2 linked regions of the Myxococcus xanthus genome follow. The protein of the gene in region 2 binds, or shares a complex with, the protein of the main gene of each other region. Links are inferred from orthologs where the notes say so. Each region holds a gene or a part of one and is shown on either strand. Other genes may lie near its edges. The genes, in order: mfd and uvrA.

Region 1 (8,934 bases), 1.8 Mb from region 2 along the record:
GTTCGGCCCCGGCGACATCCGCGTGGCGCACCAGACGGGCGAATACGTGCCCGTGGAAGACCTGGTGCGCTGCGAGGCCGTCCTGGCTCGCGCCGTGGCCCACTTCTGCGGCGGGCGCTGAGCCTGAGTGACTGCGCTTGGGCGGAAGCACACGCCTCAGCGCACGGCCTCGGCGGCGGAACGGCCGCCGAGGTCCGCGCCTACGCCTGCGGCAGTGCGCAGTGGCTCAAATCCCTCAGCACCTTCTTGGCCTCGGCGATGAGGTCATGGCCACTGGCGCCCTGTGGCGCGCGGGCGATGAGCTTCATGTCTGGCGTGAGGCGGTAGACGCCCTTGGAGCGCTGCACGAGCCCCGCCACCTTGGGGCCATCCAGCAGCGCGTCCGCGCCCAGCGTCACCACCAGCCGGGTGGTGCCCACCTCCAGCCCGCGCAGGCGCAGGTCGCGCATGTCGATTTTCAGCAGCGTCAGCTCGGACAGGTGGTCCACCTCGTCCGGGGCTTCGCCGTACCGGTCCACCAGCTCGGCGCGCAAGTCAGTGACTTCGTCCGGGTGGCTGGCCTGGCTGAAGCGCTTGTAGAAGACGAGCCGCTGGTGGACGTCGCTCACGTAGTCGTCCGGGATGAGCGCCGGCATGGGCAGCGTGACGTCCGGCTCGATCTGCACCTTGGGCGGCTGGCCCTGCATCTCCGCGACGGCTTCCTCCAGGAGCTGCGCGTACATGTCGAAGCCAATCTCGGCGATGGCGCCCGATTGCTTGTCGCCCAGCAGGTTGCCCGCGCCGCGAATCTCCAGGTCATGACTGGCGATGGAGAAGCCCGCGCCCAGCTCGGTGAAGTTCTGGAGCACCTCCAGGCGCCGCTGCGCGTCCTTCGTCACCGCGCGCCGCGACGGCACCAGCAGGTACGCATACGCGCGCTCCTTGGACCGGCCCACGCGGCCACGGAGTTGGTAGAGCTGCGCCAGGCCGAACTGGTCCGCCCGGTTCACAATCATCGTGTTGGCGCTGGAGATGTCGATGCCACTCTCGATGATGCTGGTGCACAGCAGCACCTGGTACTTCTTCTCCGTGAAGGCGAGCATCACCTTCTCCAGCTGCCCTTCGCCCATCTGCCCGTGCGCCACGCCGATGCTGACCTGGGGAACCAGCGCGCGCAGCTGCGTCTCGATGGAGGGCAGCGACTCCACGCGGTTGTGGACGAAGAACACCTGTCCGCCGCGCGCCACCTCGCGCTCAATCGCCTCCTTCACCACCGTATCCTCGTACTTCATCACGAAGGTGCGGATGGCCCGGCGGTCCTGCGGCGGCGTGGCGATGATGCTCATGTCGCGCACGCCCGACATGCTCATGTGCAGCGTGCGGGGAATGGGCGTGGCCGTCAGCGTGAGCACGTCAATCTGGGAGCGCCACTTCTTCAGCGACTCCTTCTGCTTCACGCCGAAGCGCTGCTCCTCGTCGACAATCATCAGGCCCAGTTCCTTGAAGGCCACCTCGCCGCCCAGCAGCTTGTGCGTGCCGATGAGGATGTCGACCTTGCCCTCCTTGGCGCGCTTGAGGATTTCCCGCACCTCCGGTGCCTTCTTCATCCCGGAGATGACCTCCACCGTGACGGGGTAGTCCGCGAAGCGCCTCTTGAAGGAGAGGAAGTGCTGCTGCGCCAGCACGGTGGTGGGCACCAGCACCGCCACCTGCTTGCGGTCCAGCGCGGCCTTGAAGGCGGCCCGCATGGCCACCTCCGTCTTGCCGTAGCCGACGTCGCCGCAGACGAGCCGGTCCATGGGCTCCGGCTTCTGCATGTCCGCCAGCACGTCCTCAATCGCCTTGGCCTGGTCCGGCGTCTCCTCGAACTCGAAGTCCGCTTCGAACTGGGCGAAGTACCGGTCCGGCGCGCTGAAGGCATGGCCGGGGTGCGCCTTGCGCGCGGCGGCAATCTGGAGGAGCTCCGCCGCCATCTTGAGCAGCTGCTCCTTGACGCGCTTCTTCGTCTTCTCCCAGCTCGTGGTGCCCAGCTTGTCCAGCTGCACCTGCGTGGGGTCGCCGCCGGAGAACTTCTGGATGAGCCGCATGCGGCCCACCGGCAGGTAGATTTTGTCCCGGCCCGCGTACTCCAGGACGAGGAAGTCCCCGGGCACGCCGTTGACCTCCATCTTCGTCAGGCCCGCATAGCGGCCGATACCGAAGTCGGTATGGACGATGAGGTCGCCTTCCTTCAGGTCCCCGAAGCCGGAGCCGAACGCGTCCAGCTTCTTGCTGCGCTTGGGACGCCGGCGCGCGCGCACGCCGAAAATCTCCTCGTCCGCCAGCACCGCGAGCCCGCCCGGCCCATCCACGAAGCCGTGGCTCACCTCGCCCGTGAAGAGGTGCACGCGGATGGACGGCTCGTACAGCGTCACCGCGTCCTCCAGCGGCTCCGTGTGGACCTTCACCACCACGTTGCGGTCCATCAGCAGCCGCTTCAGCCGGTCTGCCTGGCTCAGCGTGCCGCACGCCACCACGCAGGCCACGCGCAGCTCGCGCCAGCGCTCCAGCCGCTCCACCAGCGGGGACAGCGCGCCCTCTTCACCGTGGTGCGCCAGGATGGCCTCACGCAGGTCCTGGGTGCCGCCGAAGCTGAAGTGCACCGGTAGGCGCTCTGTCTGCGCCAGCGACAGGCCACCGCCTTCCAGCACGCGGAAGGACTGCATCCGCTGGTTCACGTCCTCACGGGAGAGGAAGTGCTCCAGCGGCGGACAGATGAGCTCCTGCCGTGCCTCGGCCGCGGTGTGCGAACGCTCCAGTTCCTCCCACAGCGTGTCCGCCGCGCGGTCCTGGCCCAGCGGGTCGTCCAGGTAGATGACGGGCGCCTCGGGGCTCCAGACGCGCAGGAAGTCGAACACCGTGGACAGCCCGCCCTCGAAGAAGCCGGGCAGCAGGCCCTCCATTCCGAAGCCGGGCAGGCCCTCGCGCAGGGCGTCCAGCTGCTCGCGCAGCTTGATGGTGGGCAGGTTGATGCGGTCAGCCACCGCGCGGGCGGCGGACTCGGCGCGCGGGCGCGTCTCGTCGGTGAGCAGGACCTCTCGCGCGGGGACCAGGTCCACTTCCTTCAGCGCGTCCACCGTGCGCTGGGATTGCGGGTCGAAGGCGCGAATGGACTCGATGGTGTCGCCGAAGAACTCCAGGCGGACGGGCTTGTCGTAGAGGGGGCTGAAGACATCCAGCAGGTCGCCGCGCACACTGAACGTGCCCACGTCCTCCACCAAGGGGCTGTTCTGGTAGCCCATGTGCACCAGCCGGCGCGCCAGCGAGTCGCGGTCGAAGTCCTGACCCACGGCCACCCGCGCGGCCAGCGCGCGCATCACCGACAGCGGCAGCACCTTGCGGTGCAGGGCGCGCACGGACAGCACCAGCGCGGGGAAGCGCGTTCCCTGGCCCAGGTGGAAGAGGGCGCCCAGCCGCTCCGTGACGGCGGCCGCGTCGGGAGACACCTCGTCGTAGGGCAGTACCTCGTCCGCGGGCAGCCGCAGCACGCGCGGCGCCAGCAGGCTGCCTTGGCCGCCCAGGAAGAAGGACAGGTCGGCGGCGAGCGCGTCGGCGGCTTCCTCGTCCACCGCCACGCAGACCAGCGGCGCTTTCAGCGCGCCATGCAGGCGGGCGAGCACATGCCCGCGCGCGGCCCCCTTGAGCCCCTGTGTCCGGACGCGCTGCCCCGCCCGAAGTCCGTCAACCACCTGGGCGAAGGGGTCACCCGCCGCGCCGCCGTCCTGCGTCTGTGTAAAGGGAGTGTCCATGAGTGGACCCTGAGGGCCCCGGGGTAATTAGGAGTCTCACCCTGTCAGGTCAACGACGGAGCGCTTCGGCTGTCGAGCGAAACAGGAGAAATCGGAAGCTCTGGTTAGCTCGGGCACTGTTCAGCCACCCCGGGGACCGGTTGGCCCCACCCCCTGCTGCGGGGTTAGGGTGGCTCACAACGGCAGCATCGGGGGCCACGCCGACATGTCATCTGGCCGTGGAATCAACAGGTGCCTGGGCACCGAAGGGGACGAACCTCTTTCCGAGGCGGTGGTCGTCTTGCGGAGCGTGCGCTCCGCGGTCGGCGGCATCGTCGACTTCGAGTGTGTCTCCGCCAACGTGCAGGCGGAGCGCTGGCTCGGCGGAGAAGAGGGCAGCCTGGTGCACAACCGGCTGCTGGAGGAAGCGCCGTGGGCGTGGGACGGCGGCCTCTTCAGTGCGTGTGTCCGCGTGGTGACACGCCGCGCGCCAGAAATCGCGCGGGTGTCCCGGCAGTCGCCCATGGGCACCGTGTGGCTCCAGGCGCGCGTATCACCGTGTGACGACGGCGTGGTGCTCTTCCTGGAGGACCTCACCGAGCGCATGGCCGCGGAAGAAGCCCTGCGGCGCGACCATGACCTGCTGCACGCCGTCATCGAGAGCGCCACCGACGCCATCTACGTGAAGGACGTGTCGGGCCGGTACATCCTCATCAATCCCGCCACCGCGAGCGCCTTCCACCGGGCCCCGCGCGAAATCCTCGGCCGCACGGACGTGGAGTTGCTGGGCGCCGACCGGGCCGCGCCGACGCTGGCGCACGACCGCGAGGTGATGAGCTCCGGGCACACGGCCACGTACGAAGGGGCGGAAGGCGGCCCGGGGACGGACCGCATCTGGCACACGACGAAGGGCGTGCTTCGCCGCGGAGACGGCACCGTGTACGGCCTGTTCGCCATCTGCCGGGACGTCACCGCGCGGCGCCGCCAGGAGCTGGAGCGCGAGGAGGAGGCGCGCTTCCAGGAGCGCTTCATCGGTGTGCTGGGCCACGACCTGGGCAATCCACTGGCCGCGGTGCGGCTGTCCTCCGCGGCCCTCCTGGCCCGGGACACGCTGCCCCCAGAGGTCCGGCGCGTGGTGGCCCGCATCGACGGGAGTGCTGAGCGGATGGCGCGGCTGGTGAAACAGCTGCTCGACTTCACGCGCGCCCGCATGGCTGGCGGCATTCCGCTGCGTCCCCATGAGGTGTCCATGGAGGACGTGTGCCGGCGCATCATCTCCGAGCTGGAGCCCGCGCATCCGGAGTGCTGCGTCCGGCTGGAGGTGGACGGCGAGTCACGCGGCATCTGGGACGAGGAGCGCCTGGGACAGGTGCTGTCGAACCTGCTGGGCAACGCGCTTCAACACAGCCCGGAGGGGAGCTCGGTGCGGGTGCGGCTGGCGGCGAAGGGCTCGCTCTTCCAGCGCGTGGAGGTCCACAACGGTGGGCCGCCCATCCCCGAGTCGCTGCGCCCGCGGCTCTTCTCGCCGTTCCACGGGGTGCCCCCCGAGCCGGGGCAGCCGAAGCCGAAGCACCAGGGTCTGGGGTTGGGGCTCTACATCGTGTCGCAAATCGTGACGGCGCACGGAGGCTGGCTGGACGTGGCGTCGTCGGCGGACACGGGGACCTGCTTCTCGGTGACGCTGCCTCGCGTCACCCGGCCGCTGGGTGGGCCTCCAGGCAAGACTGCCTGAGGCCCGGCCCGTGGCCTGCTGCTAGCGCTGGCCGAACTTCACGGCGGCCTGCAGGCGGATGACGTCCGTCAGCGCGCCCGGGTCCACCAGCTCCATCGCGGCCTGCTGGGACAGGCCGGCGTAGCGGCGCTTGCGGTACTCCTCCTCGTCCTCCTCACCGCCCTTGCCACCCTTGTCGCCCTTGTCGTCACCGCCGCCCTTGCCGTCATCCGGGCGGAGAGACAGCGACTGCGCCGGAGAAACCCCCTTCTCGATGTGCACCGACGAGAGCGCGTCGGCGCGCAGGGAGGTGAACAGGCTGGCCATGGAGAGGCAGAAGACGACGGCAACGGTGAGGTTCTTCATGGGGGGGCTCCGTTTCTCTTGAGGGGATGACGCGCGGCTTCGAACGGAAATTCAAGGGGCCGTCGGCGCCTTCATGGTGCGGATGTATCCCACCAGTGCGTCAATCTGCGCTGGGGTAAGCTTGTCCTTGAAGGGCTTCATCTTGCTGTTCCGTGGATCGCCGTCGGCAATCACCTTGCGGATGTCAGCGTCCGTCCGGGACTGCTGCCAGTCGGGCCGGCTCATGTCGCCGATGGACTCCTTCTGGCCCATCTTCGTCTGCGCCTTGCCGTCACCGCCGTGACACACGGTGCACTTCGCCTGCCACACGTCGGCCACGGCGTCCGCGTGGGCGCCGGTGGCTCCACCCAGGCTCAGGACCAGGACCAACCGCTTCATCATTGTCGGGGGCTCCTTGCGGACTGCATGCCGGGCCCTGGGCCCGGGCCCCCGAGCATACGCCGAAGCGGCCCGTTCGCACGCGCGACGGCGGCGGTGCGGACGCCGCCTACTGGCAGCCTGGCGTGGAGGCGTGCTTGTCACAATCCATGGGGCGTACTGCCGCCGTCAGGCCATCCGCCTGGAATACCAGCTCCGGTTTCCAGTCCGGCGATTCGAGCGTCCCCCCGTTGCGCAGGAGGACGAGCCGCTCCGTCGTGGGCAGCAGGGCGTTCGGTTCGCACACCCTTCCGCCGGGCGCCGGCGGGGCCACGACGGGCGCGCTGGCGCCGGGGTTGCCCAGCCAGCACAGGCCCACCAGCAGGTCCACGTCGAGCTTCGGCGGGATGATCAGCTCCGGCCCCAGCTCCGCGCATTCGCAGCCGCCCACGCCGCAGGCGTTCTCCTGGCACGCGGGCATGGGACACACCGTGCCCCAGGCATCACTGCATGCCAGTGCCTCCCAGCGCATGCGCGTCACCTGGACGCCCTGCTCATCCGTGACGCGCGTGCCCAGCCGCACGGGCTGGTGGGTCGCGCGTGCTTTCTGACGGGCCTCCTGCATCATCAGCACCAGCTCGCGCTGCGCGGCGCCAAGGCGCTGGCGCTCCGTCATGCCCTGGAAGCTGGACACGGAGAGGGTGGTGAAGATGCCAACCAGGGCCACCACGACCATCACCTCCAGCAGCGTCATGCCTCGGTTGCGTGGCAGCATGTCAGCCCCCCGTTCCCACGAACGCGAAGTTGCGAGGCGCCAGGCGGATGACGCTGTGCCGGCGCTTGTAGCCATCCCGCAGGTTGCCGTCGTCGTCTCGCGCTCCGGGCGCTTCGTTCCCCGTCAGCTCGGCGCGCTGCGAGCGCGCGGTGATGGACAGCTCCACCACGCGCATGTGGCGCATCAGCTCGTCACCCGCGCTGCCCGGGCCGCGGTCCGGCGGAACGGGTACGCCCGGGTCCCAGGCCCAGGAGATGTGCGGGGCGCAGGTGGCCTGGGTGCAGGTGGCCAGCGAGGGGCGCCCGGTCTCCGCGTCCGGGAAGAAGCGCACGGGGGCGCCGGGGAGCGCGTCGGGTGCAATCACGCCCAGCCGGACCTGCAACTGCTCGATGTCCTGGGACACCGCGGTGTAGCCCGCGGGCCCCGTGGGCCCATCCACGTCCATCTCCAGCACGGGCGTGCCGCCGGGCCAGTTCACCCGGTAGCTGCGGCTGGTGAGCGGGAGCAGGTACATGCCCCCTTCGCGCGGTTCCCGTGTGCCAAGCCAGGGCGACTCGGGAAGCGTCACGGCATCGGGATGGCAGTTGCCGTCGGCGGGTGCGGGTCGGCCTGGGATGGCGGGCGTCCATTCCACGCCTTCCGCCACGAGGTTCGTCACCTGTCCCACGCAGGCCCAGCCCCGCTCGTCGTCCGTACCCGGAAAAACGACGGCGATGACCGCATTGTCCAGGAAGGCGGGCGGCAGGCCTCCGACGCACAGTGTGTCCTCGAACCAGGCCGCGGTCGCCGGCAAGGGGCACTGGTCCAGCAGCACCATGCGCGCCGGGTCCGTCTCCCAGACCTCCAGGGCATCCGACAGCAGCGCGGCATCGGCGGGTGGGACGAAGCTGGCGTCGTCCGGGAAGGTCGCCTGGGGCCGAGCCCACACCGCGTAGAACAGGTCGGCTTCGCCGGCGGGAATCCGGCCGCCGGTGAGGGAGACGCTGCCAATGCCCGCGCCCGCCCGCTGCACGCCGAACGCCATCAAGTCACGCGCGGCCCGGCCCTTGTTCTGCGTCTCCATGATGCGCTCTTCCAGCAGGCCCCGGCGCTGGAGGTGGACGCTCACGCCAATGGCGGTGGCGAGCACCAGCATGGACATCGATGCGGCCACCATCAGCTCGATGAGCGTGAAGCCGCGCGGCGTCGTCGAACGAAGTCGCTTCATGGCGCCATCCGGGTCTGCAAGGCCACCGCGCGGCGGGGAGCGCCGGGCTCCTCCGCCCAGCTCACGGTGACGCGGACGTTGACGACCTGGTGCAGGGCCAGGTTGCTGGCGTGGGGAAGCGGGATGGCGCGGCTCAGCGCGGGCTCGCCTGTCTCGGCGCCCTCGAAGGGTGGGTCCACGTCCAGCGTCAGCGTGTAGGCCATTTGCGGCGTCGCGCCCGGAAGGGGCGGCGTCTCCGTCATGCGGCTATTGGCGGACCACCACACGTCGCGCCGCGTGTCGTCGAGCTGCTTGATGTTGATGCAGGGGTCATTCAGCGGCTCGCCCACGCAGCGGAGGTTGACCACGCGCTCCAGCTCCTGTTCGGCGATGAGGTTCGCCTGGCTCAGGTTGTTGTTGCGGCGGTTGTGTCGGGACGCGGTGCCCAGCGTGAGCATGATGCCCAGGATGCCGAGCATGAGCACCGCGGCGGTGGCGATGGTCTCCAGGATGCTGAGGCCGCGCGGATGGGTGTGGAACCTGCGCCGGTTCATGGCACCACCTCCTGGACGCGTGAGCCGGACTGCACGTCCCAGATGAGGACCCGGGAGCTGCTTCGCGGCGTCTCTGCGGTGGGGTTGTTGTACGTCCCGCTCCCCAGCGCGCGCACCTGCCCGTTCTTCACGATGAGCAGGTGATTGTCATAGAGCACGGGCGCGTGCGTGCCGTGGCCGTCGATGGGGGTGTCGTTGCCCGCGAGCGCATTGCCCGCGGTGCTGTAGGCGTAGACCCT
Region 2 (8,243 bases):
GAGTTCAGCGTGTTCCTCTACATCTCCGTGGGAACGGGCATCGCTGGCGTGCTGCTGCTCGTCGTGTCGCCCATCCTCAAGCGGATGATGCACGGCACGGACGAGGTGAAGCCCTCCGCGCCCACCTCCGAGCAGCAGGGCGGCTCGGTGGCGGCGGCCTGAGCGGTCGCGGACTCCTCCTGATTGAAGTCCAGACGCCGGCGTCCCGATGGGGCGCCGGCGTTTCTGTTCGCGGAGCTGGCGGCCTCGCGGCGGTCCGATGCCGAAACGCGCCCGGGGGGCTGCTCCGGCGTTTCCGTTCGCGCCCCTGTCCGCGCCACGCCTGAAACACAAACGCCGGCGCACCTCAGGGGTGCACCGGCGTCCACTGCTGCGGGCTGACCGCCTGGCTACGCGGACTTCGCCGAGCCGGGCGTCACACCGGCGGCGGTGCGCTCCTCGGTGGGGACGGGCGCGGACGTCTGGTAGTAGTCGCGCACCACGTAGCGGCGGGCCACCAGGGCCATACCCACTGCGGCCACCAGGGCGAAGCCGGCGTAGAAGAAGAACTGCCCGGAGCCCGTGAAGACGTTGAGCTTCGCGGTGATGGCCACCGCCACGTTGGCCAGCGTGTTCGTCACCAGCCACACGCTCTGGATGGTGCCCTTCATCTCACGCGGGGCCTGCGTGTACGCGAACTCCAGGCCCGTGGTGGACATCAGGATTTCGCCCAGCGTCAGCACGATGTACGGGAGAATCTGCCACGCGATGTTCAGCGTCGTGCCGCCCTCCATCGTCACCTGGAAGATGCCGGCGATGATGAACGACAGCGCGCCAATCACCAGGCCCAGCGGCATGCGCCGCAGCGGCGTCAGCTCCCAGCCGAAGCGTTGGAAGGCCGGGTAGACGACGGCCGTCAGGAAGGGGATGAGCAGCATCACCAGCAGCGGATTGACGAACTGCATCTGGCTGGCTTGGAAGGTGAACGGCCCCACCTGCGGGTCCATGGACCGGGCCTGCACCACCCACGTCGAAGCCTTCTGGTCGAAGAGCATCCAGAAGAAGGGCACGAAGGGGAGCAGCAGCGCGCTCACCTTGAACACCGCCTTCACGCCGTCCACGGCCTCCTCGGGGTGCTCCCGCTTCGCGCCGTCCAGCCAGCCGCCGCCCTGGCCGCGGTTGCGCAGCGCGCTGGCCACCACCTTGAAGAAGCTGTGCGGATTGGCGCCCGTCGCCGGCACCCGGACGTACTTGTGACGGCCCGCCCAGAAGATGAACGTCGCGATGAACATCAGCACCCCGGGGATGCCGAAGGCCACCGACGGCCCGAAGTGCTTGAGCAGCAGGGGGATGAACAGCGACGCGAAGAACGAGCCGAAGTTGATGGTCCAGTAGAAGATGGCGAAGACCTTCTTCACCAGGTGGCTGTTGGACTCGTTGAACTGGTCCCCCACCATTGCCGCCACGCAGGGCTTGATGCCGCCACTGCCAATGGCGATGAGCGCCAGGCCCGTGAAGAACCCCGTGACGCTGTTCTCGAAGACGGCGAGGCACGCGTGGCCCAGGCAGTACACCAGGCTCAGCCCCAGGATGATGCGGTACTTCCCGAAGAACCGGTCCGCCAGGTAGCCGCCGATGAGCGGGAAGAAGTACACGCCCGCCATGAACGTGTGCATCAGGCTCTTGGCTTCGGCCTCGCGCAGCGCGTTGTCCGGTATCTGCGTGCGCAGCAGGTAGTCGATGAGGAACACCGTGAGGATGTTCCGCATCCCGTAGAAGCTGAAGCGCTCACACGCCTCGTTGCCGATGATGAAGGGGATTTGCGGCGGGAACTTGCTGCTCTGCGCGGCGGTTGCCTGGGCCATACGACGGGGTGCTCCCTCGTGACGAAAGGTGGGGGCTCCTAGATTCTGAGAAGCCGCACCCTACCCAACGCGCCGCCGGGACTCCACCGAACGGAAGGGCCCCGCCGCGCCACCCGGCGCTTCCCTGGCCGCACCCATGCCGGAAATCTCCGGTAAGACTACCTGCGTCATTCCGGTGGGCGTGCGTGTTTGTTAATACAACTCAAGTTGCCTGGCTGGGTTTGACAGGCATTGGAATATCCCTATCATTTCCCATGATGTCTTTCCTCCAAGGTGGTGCGAGGGGGTGGGGGTGAATGAAGGCACCCCCGTCCCCCCGCTCCATTTTCCCAGGAGGCATTGCGCGGTGCGCCGTCAGCCCCGCGCGCCCTTCTTCACGGGCACCGGGTCGTCCACACGCACGCCCACGCGGGCCCGGCGGGCCTTGGTGAGCACGTGGCCCAGGTAGCGGCCGGTGTGGCTGCCTTCGACCTCGGCGACCTGCTCGGGCGTGCCAGCGGCCAGAATCCTGCCGCCGCCCGCGCCGCCCTCGGGGCCCAGGTCGATGAGCCAATCCGCGCTCTTGATGACGTCCAGGTTGTGCTCGATGACGAGCACGCTGTTGCCCGCCTCCACCAGCCGGTTGAGCACGGACAGCAGCTTGCGGATGTCCTCGAAGTGCAGGCCGGTGGTGGGCTCGTCGAGGATGTAGAGGGTGCGCCCGGTGGCCACGCGCGCCAGCTCGCGGGCCAGCTTGATGCGCTGGGCCTCGCCGCCGGACAGGGTGGGGGAGGGCTGCCCCAGGCGGATGTAGCCCAGACCGACGTCATGGAGCGTCTGCAGCACACGCATGATGTCGCGGTGAGCGCCGAAGTGCTCCATCGCCTCGCGCACGCTCATATCGAGCACCTCGGCGATGTTCTTCCCCTTGTAGCGCACGCGCAGGGTGGCCTCGTTGAAGCGCTTGCCGGCGCACACCTCGCAGGGCACGTAGACGTCCGCCAGGAAATGCATCTCCACCAGCTTCACTCCGTCGCCTTCGCATGCCTCGCAGCGGCCGCCCTTGATGTTGAAGCTGAAGCGGCCCGGCCCGTAGCCGAACGCGCGCGCCTCGGGCGTCATCGCGAACACCTCGCGGATGTTGTCGAAGAGCTTGGTGTACGTGGCCGGGTTGCTGCGCGGCGTGCGGCCGATGGGGCGCTGGTCGATGTCGATGACCTTGTCCAGGTGCTCCATGCCCAGCACGGCCTTGTGCTTGCCCGGGGATTCACGGCTCTCGTAGAGGTGCCGCGCCAGGGCCGGGAAGAGAATCTCGTTGATGAGCGTGGACTTGCCCGCGCCGGACACGCCGGTAATCGCGCTGAAGACGCCCAGCGGAATCTCCGCGTCCACGTTCTTCAGGTTGTTCTCCTGCGCCCCCTGGATGACCAGCTTGCGCTTCGGGTCCGGCTTGCGGCGCTCCTGCGGAATCTCGATTTCCTGCCGCCCGGAGAGGTACGCGCCGGTGGAGCTGGCCTCGTTCGCCATGACCTGCTCCGGCGTGCCCTGGGCCACCACCTGGCCGCCCAGCTCGCCCGCGCCCGGACCGAAGTCCACCAGCCAGTCCGCCTCCTCCATCGTCTCCTCGTCGTGCTCCACGACGATGACGGAGTTGCCCAAGTCCCGCAGGCGCTTGAGCGTCAGCAGCAGCTTGCCGTTGTCGCGCTGGTGCAGGCCGATGGAGGGCTCATCCAGGATGTAGATGACGCCCGTCAGCTCACTGCCCATCTGCGACGCCAGCCGGATGCGCTGGCTCTCACCGCCTGACAGCGTGGACGCGGTGCGGTCCAGCATCAGGTAGCCCAGGCCCACGTCCACCAGGAAGGACAGGCGGCTGCGAATCTCCTTCAGCAGCTCGGTGGCGATCTTCCGCTCGTGCGCGGACAGGGCCATGTCGCCCAGGAAGCCCAGCGAGTCGGAGATGGTCAGCCGGCTCAGCTCGACGATGCTTCGCCCGTGCACCTTCACCGCGCGGCTCTCCGGCTTCAGGCGCTCGCCCTTGCAGGACGGGCAGGGCTTGTCGCTGAAGTACTTCTGGAGCTCGGTGCGGCGCGCCTCGGAGGTGGTCGTCTTGAAGTTGCGCATCATGCGCTCGACCAGGCCCTCCCATTCCATCTTGTACTTGCCGCCCTCGCCCCACGCGACGGTGAAGGACTTGCCATTGGCGCCGTACATCAGCGTGTCCTTCTCACGCTTGGTCAGCTTCGCGTAGGGCACGTCCAGATCAATCTTGAAGGCCTTGGCCAGGCTCTCCACGAAGTCGGCTGTCCAGCCCTCGCCGCGGTTCATGCTGCCGGCCCACGGTTCGATGGCGCCATCGCGGATGCTGCGTGACGTGTCCGGGACGATGAGGTCCGGGTCCATCTCCGGCTTGGTGCCCAGACCGTTGCAGTCCGTGCACATCCCCAGGGGGTTGTTGAAGGAGAAGGACGCGGGCGTCAAATCACCGAAGGACAGGCCACACTTGGAGCAGGCATTGAGCTCGGACATCACCCGGTCGGAGGCGAGCGTGCCCTTCTCGTCGGTGATGATGAGCGTGCCCTTGCCTTCTCGCAGCGCCGTCTCCACGGAGTCGGTGAGGCGCGTCTTCACGTCCGGCTTGAGCACCACGCGGTCGATGACGAGCGCGATGTCGTGCTTGGACTTCTTGTCCAACTCGATGCGCTCCTCCAGGCTCTTGAGCGCGCCGTCGATGCGGGCACGGGAGAAGCCGCGCTTCTGGGCCTCGGCGAGCAGGTCCTTGTGCTCGCCCTTGCGGTTCGTCACCAGCGGCGCCAGCACCTGGAGCTTGGTGCCCGCGGGGGCCTTGAGGATTTCATCGACAATCTGCTGCGCGCTCTGCTTGCCCACCTTCACGCCACAGTTGGGGCAGTGCTGCACCCCGATGGAGGCATAAAGTACGCGCAGATAGTCGTGTACTTCCGTGACGGTGCCCACCGTGGAGCGGGGGTTGTTGCTGGCCGCCTTCTGCTCGATGGAGATGGTGGGCGACAGGCCGCGAATGGTGTCGTACTTCGGCTTCTCCATCTGCCCCAGGAACTGCCGTGCATAGGCGGAGAGGCTCTCCACGTAGCGGCGCTGGCCTTCCGCGTAGAGGGTGTCGAAGGCGAGCGAGCTCTTGCCCGAACCAGACACGCCGGTGAAGACGACGAGCTTTTTCTTGGGAATGTCCAAGGAGACGTTCTTGAGGTTGTGCTCCTTGGCGCCTCTGAGGGAAATGACGTCGGGCTCGGACATGGGCGGGCGATCTACCACTGAATATGTGTTCCGGTAGGGGGAAACACGTTGGAACCGCTCTGGATACAGGAGAACGTCCTGGGTTGCGCCCCGCATCCCACATCTGGCGACCCTTCAGGCGGGGAGGCGTCCCTGAAATCTCCGAGCCCCTCCTGGGCCACTCAGAGGGGGCGAAGTCGCGACGCCTGGCCGCCTGCCCCACCCGGACGGAGGATTCGTCTGTGTGACACCTGGGGTTCCTGAAGGAATTTCAGAAGTGTCCTGCGAAAGGACACCCGCATTTCCCGGGCGGGCTCTGGCGTTTCCCTGCGAGGCCAGGGGGTTGCCGCGTGGGAGCGCCCCTCGCCTCTCTGTGGGCGGACCGGGCACCGGGGTTGCAAAGGGCCCCCCGCTGAGCCGTGAGGTGAACCAGGGTGTGTTCCTGGCGTCTCCCGGTGGGGCGGGGAGGACGTTATGCGCAGGGCGTTTGGGCTGGTGGCGTTGGTGGTGGTGATGGTGGCGGGAGGGGCGTGTGAACGGCCCGCCTCTCAAAAGGCAAAGAGCGCCTTCGTCGTCAGGCCAGAGACTGTGGACTTCGGTCCCGCGGCGCTGGGGCATACCAAGACGTTCAAGCTGCGAATCGCCAACGCGGGCCGGGCTTCCTATCGTGTGGAAGGCGCCGTCTCCAGCGTGCCCAACGTCGACATTCCCCCCTTCGAGCCCTTCATCCTGTCCGCGGGTGGCGAGCAGGACATCGAAATCCACTTCCTGCCGCGGGTAGAGGGCGAGATTCAGGGCGTGGTGGAAATCATCACCGACGCGGAGGTCGGTGGACGCGTGCCGGTGTCCGGCCGCGGCGTGAAGGCCTTCCTCGAGGTGTCCTCGGAGGCGCTCGACTTCGGCAACGTGGCCATGGGCCTGGTGGAGATGCGCGAGGTGACGGTGCGCAACCCATCGGACGTGGACAGTCCGCTGACGCTGTCCGTGCAGGGCGCGGACGCCGACCAGTTCACCGCCGGGCAGGGCCTGCCCTCCTCGCTGGCTCCGGGCGAGCAGTTGGTGGTGCCGGTGGCCTACGCTCCGCGCCGGCTGGGCGCGGCCGAGGCGGCGCTGCACGTAGCGGTGTGCGACGGGTGTGAGCCGGCGGTGGTGCCGCTGATGGGAACGGGCGTGGCGTCCAAGCTGGAGGTGACGCCGCTGCGCGTGGACTTCGGGCGCGTGGCGCTGGGGGCCACGGCGGAGCAGGTCATCACCGTGCGCAACCAGGGCACGCAGCCGTTGAGCTTCTCGGGCTCGCAGCTCGTGGACAGCTCGGAGGGCGTCTTCCGCATCACCAGTGAGCCGGTGGTGGCCAACGGGCAGTTGGCACCGGGCGCGGCGGTGGAGCTGCGCGTGGCCTTCACGCCTGCGGCGGTGGGCAAGGTGCGTGACGGGCGGGTGGAGATTGGCGTGCGCGAGCAGGGCTCCAGCGCGCCGGGCCCCAAGGTGTCGCTGGTGGGCGAGGGCGGCGGCTCGTGCGTGACGGTGCTGCCCCGGCGGCTGGCTTTCGGCACGGTGGCGGAGGGCATGACGGCGACGCGCGACGTCACCGTCTACAACCGTTGCCGTGCGGACGTGAGCGTCACCGACCTCCAACTCGACACGCAGCAGGGCGGCTACTTCACCCTGGCCCAGGCGCCCGCCAGCGTGATGGTGCCCGCGGGGCAGAATGCCCGGGTGAGCGTCACCTTCCGGCCTAAGGCGGGGAACACGGACGCCAGCCAGGGACAGCTCTCCGTCACGGTGCGTGACAGCGGCTCCGCGACCACGGAGGCGGTGGCGCTGGAGGGGCGGAGCCGGGTGTTCGCGCCGTGCCAGTACGTGCTGCCCCAGCAGCTGGACTTCGGCAAGGTGCCGGTGGGCGCGGAGGTGGCGCTGGGGGTGACGCTGCGGAACACGGGCACCGAGGCCTGCTACCTGGCGTCGATGCAGCTCGCCCAGGGTTCGGACGGGGTGTTCTCCGCGTCTCCCATGCGCAACGGCGTGCTGGAGCCGGGCGCGAAGGCGACGCTGGTGGTCCGCTTCAAACCGTCCGAGGAAGGTGGCTTCTCGGGGCTGGCCGAGGCCTGGGTGAACAGCCCCACGCAGGGACACCCGCTGGTGGAGCTGCAGGGCGAGGGCGTCGTGGGATGCTTCGCGGTGCAGCCCACCACGGTGGACTTCGGCGTCACCAAGCTGACGTGCGGCCCGCGCACGCGGGAGCTGGTGGCCGTGAACTCGTGCGTCGGGCCCATCCAGGTGAGCCAGGTGGCGTTCGACGCGGACGCGGGCGAGTTCACCGTGGATGGTGGCGGCAACGCCCCGTGGACGCTGGCGAGCCAGAGCACGCGCGCGCTGACGGCGACGTATGCCCCGGTGGATGACGGCGCTGACACCGCGGCGTTGCGTTTCACCCTGGCGGATGGCTCCGTCTACACGGTGGGCATGGTGGGACAGGGCGTGACGAAGGCGGAGCAGACGGACCGCTTCTTCCAGGAGTCACAGGCGAAGGTGGACGTGCTCTTCGTGGTCGACAACTCGGGGTCGATGATGGAGGAGCAGCAGAGCCTGGGGCAGAACTTCGCGGCCTTCCTGAGCGCGGCGGACGGCGCCTCGGTGGACTACCGCATCGGCGTCACCACCACGGGCTTGGACCCGTCTCCAGGTGGCTGGTCTGAGTGCCCGGGCGGCTCGCAGGGCGGAGAGAATGGCCGCCTGTTCCCCGTGGACGGCACCCGGCCGCGAATCATCACTCCGGCGACGCCGGACGCCGCGGGCGTCTTCGCCAACAACACCCGCGTGGGTGTCTGCCATTGGAACGAGCAGGGACTGGAGGCCGCCTACCGCGCGCTGGCGGACCCGCTGCTCTACAACGAGGATGACCCGCGCACCGCGCAGCCCAACGACGGCAACGGAGGCTTCCTGCGCGAGGACGCCCGTCTGGCCATCATCTTCGTGTCGGACGAGGAGGACTTCAGCGTGCAGCCGGTGTCCTTCTACGAGACGTACCTGCTGGCGCTGAAGGGCAATGACCGCTCGAAGCTGAGCGTCAATGCCATCGTCGGGCCGGCGGACCTGGCCAGGTGCCCCACGTCCAGCAGCTCGGGCAGCCGCTACATCCAACTGGCGGAGGCCACGGGCGGCGTG

Evidence for each region.
Region 1: the proteins of uvrA (region 2) and mfd are in contact, whole or in part, in a crystal structure (PDB 4DFC), measured with the Escherichia coli proteins. The link is inferred for Myxococcus xanthus from one-to-one orthologs.

Annotation. Positions count from the first base shown.
Region 1 is NZ_CP017174.1:1,248,347-1,257,280, forward strand. What follows is about bases 1-4,122. They hold mfd (transcription-repair coupling factor), read right to left. Parts: upstream 3,768-4,122; coding sequence 201-3,767; downstream 1-200. Other genes in these bases: argE (acetylornithine deacetylase), read left to right, coding at 1-121; BHS09_RS05355 (sensor histidine kinase), read left to right, coding at 4,039-4,122. Also shown: more of BHS09_RS05355, read left to right, coding at 4,123-5,478; BHS09_RS05360 (hypothetical protein), read right to left, coding at 5,500-5,823; BHS09_RS05365 (c-type cytochrome), read right to left, coding at 5,875-6,204; BHS09_RS05370 (pilus assembly FimT family protein), read right to left, coding at 6,311-6,955; BHS09_RS05375 (PilW family protein), read right to left, coding at 6,957-8,162; BHS09_RS05380 (type IV pilus modification PilV family protein), read right to left, coding at 8,159-8,695; BHS09_RS05385 (pilus assembly protein), read right to left, coding at 8,692-8,934. UniProt on the Escherichia coli protein: Couples transcription and DNA repair by recognizing RNA polymerase (RNAP) stalled at DNA lesions. Mediates ATP-dependent release of RNAP and its truncated transcript from the DNA, and recruitment of nucleotide excision repair machinery to the damaged site.
Region 2 is NZ_CP017174.1:3,003,289-3,011,531, forward strand. The notes cover bases 1,999-5,429. They hold uvrA (excinuclease ABC subunit UvrA), read right to left. Parts: upstream 5,100-5,429; coding sequence 2,199-5,099; downstream 1,999-2,198. In the rest of the region: BHS09_RS12775 (peptide MFS transporter), read left to right, coding at 1-162; BHS09_RS12780 (POT family MFS transporter), read right to left, coding at 390-1,844; BHS09_RS12790 (choice-of-anchor D domain-containing protein), read left to right, coding at 5,553-8,243. UniProt on the Escherichia coli protein: The UvrABC repair system catalyzes the recognition and processing of DNA lesions. UvrA is an ATPase and a DNA-binding protein. A damage recognition complex composed of 2 UvrA and 2 UvrB subunits scans DNA for abnormalities.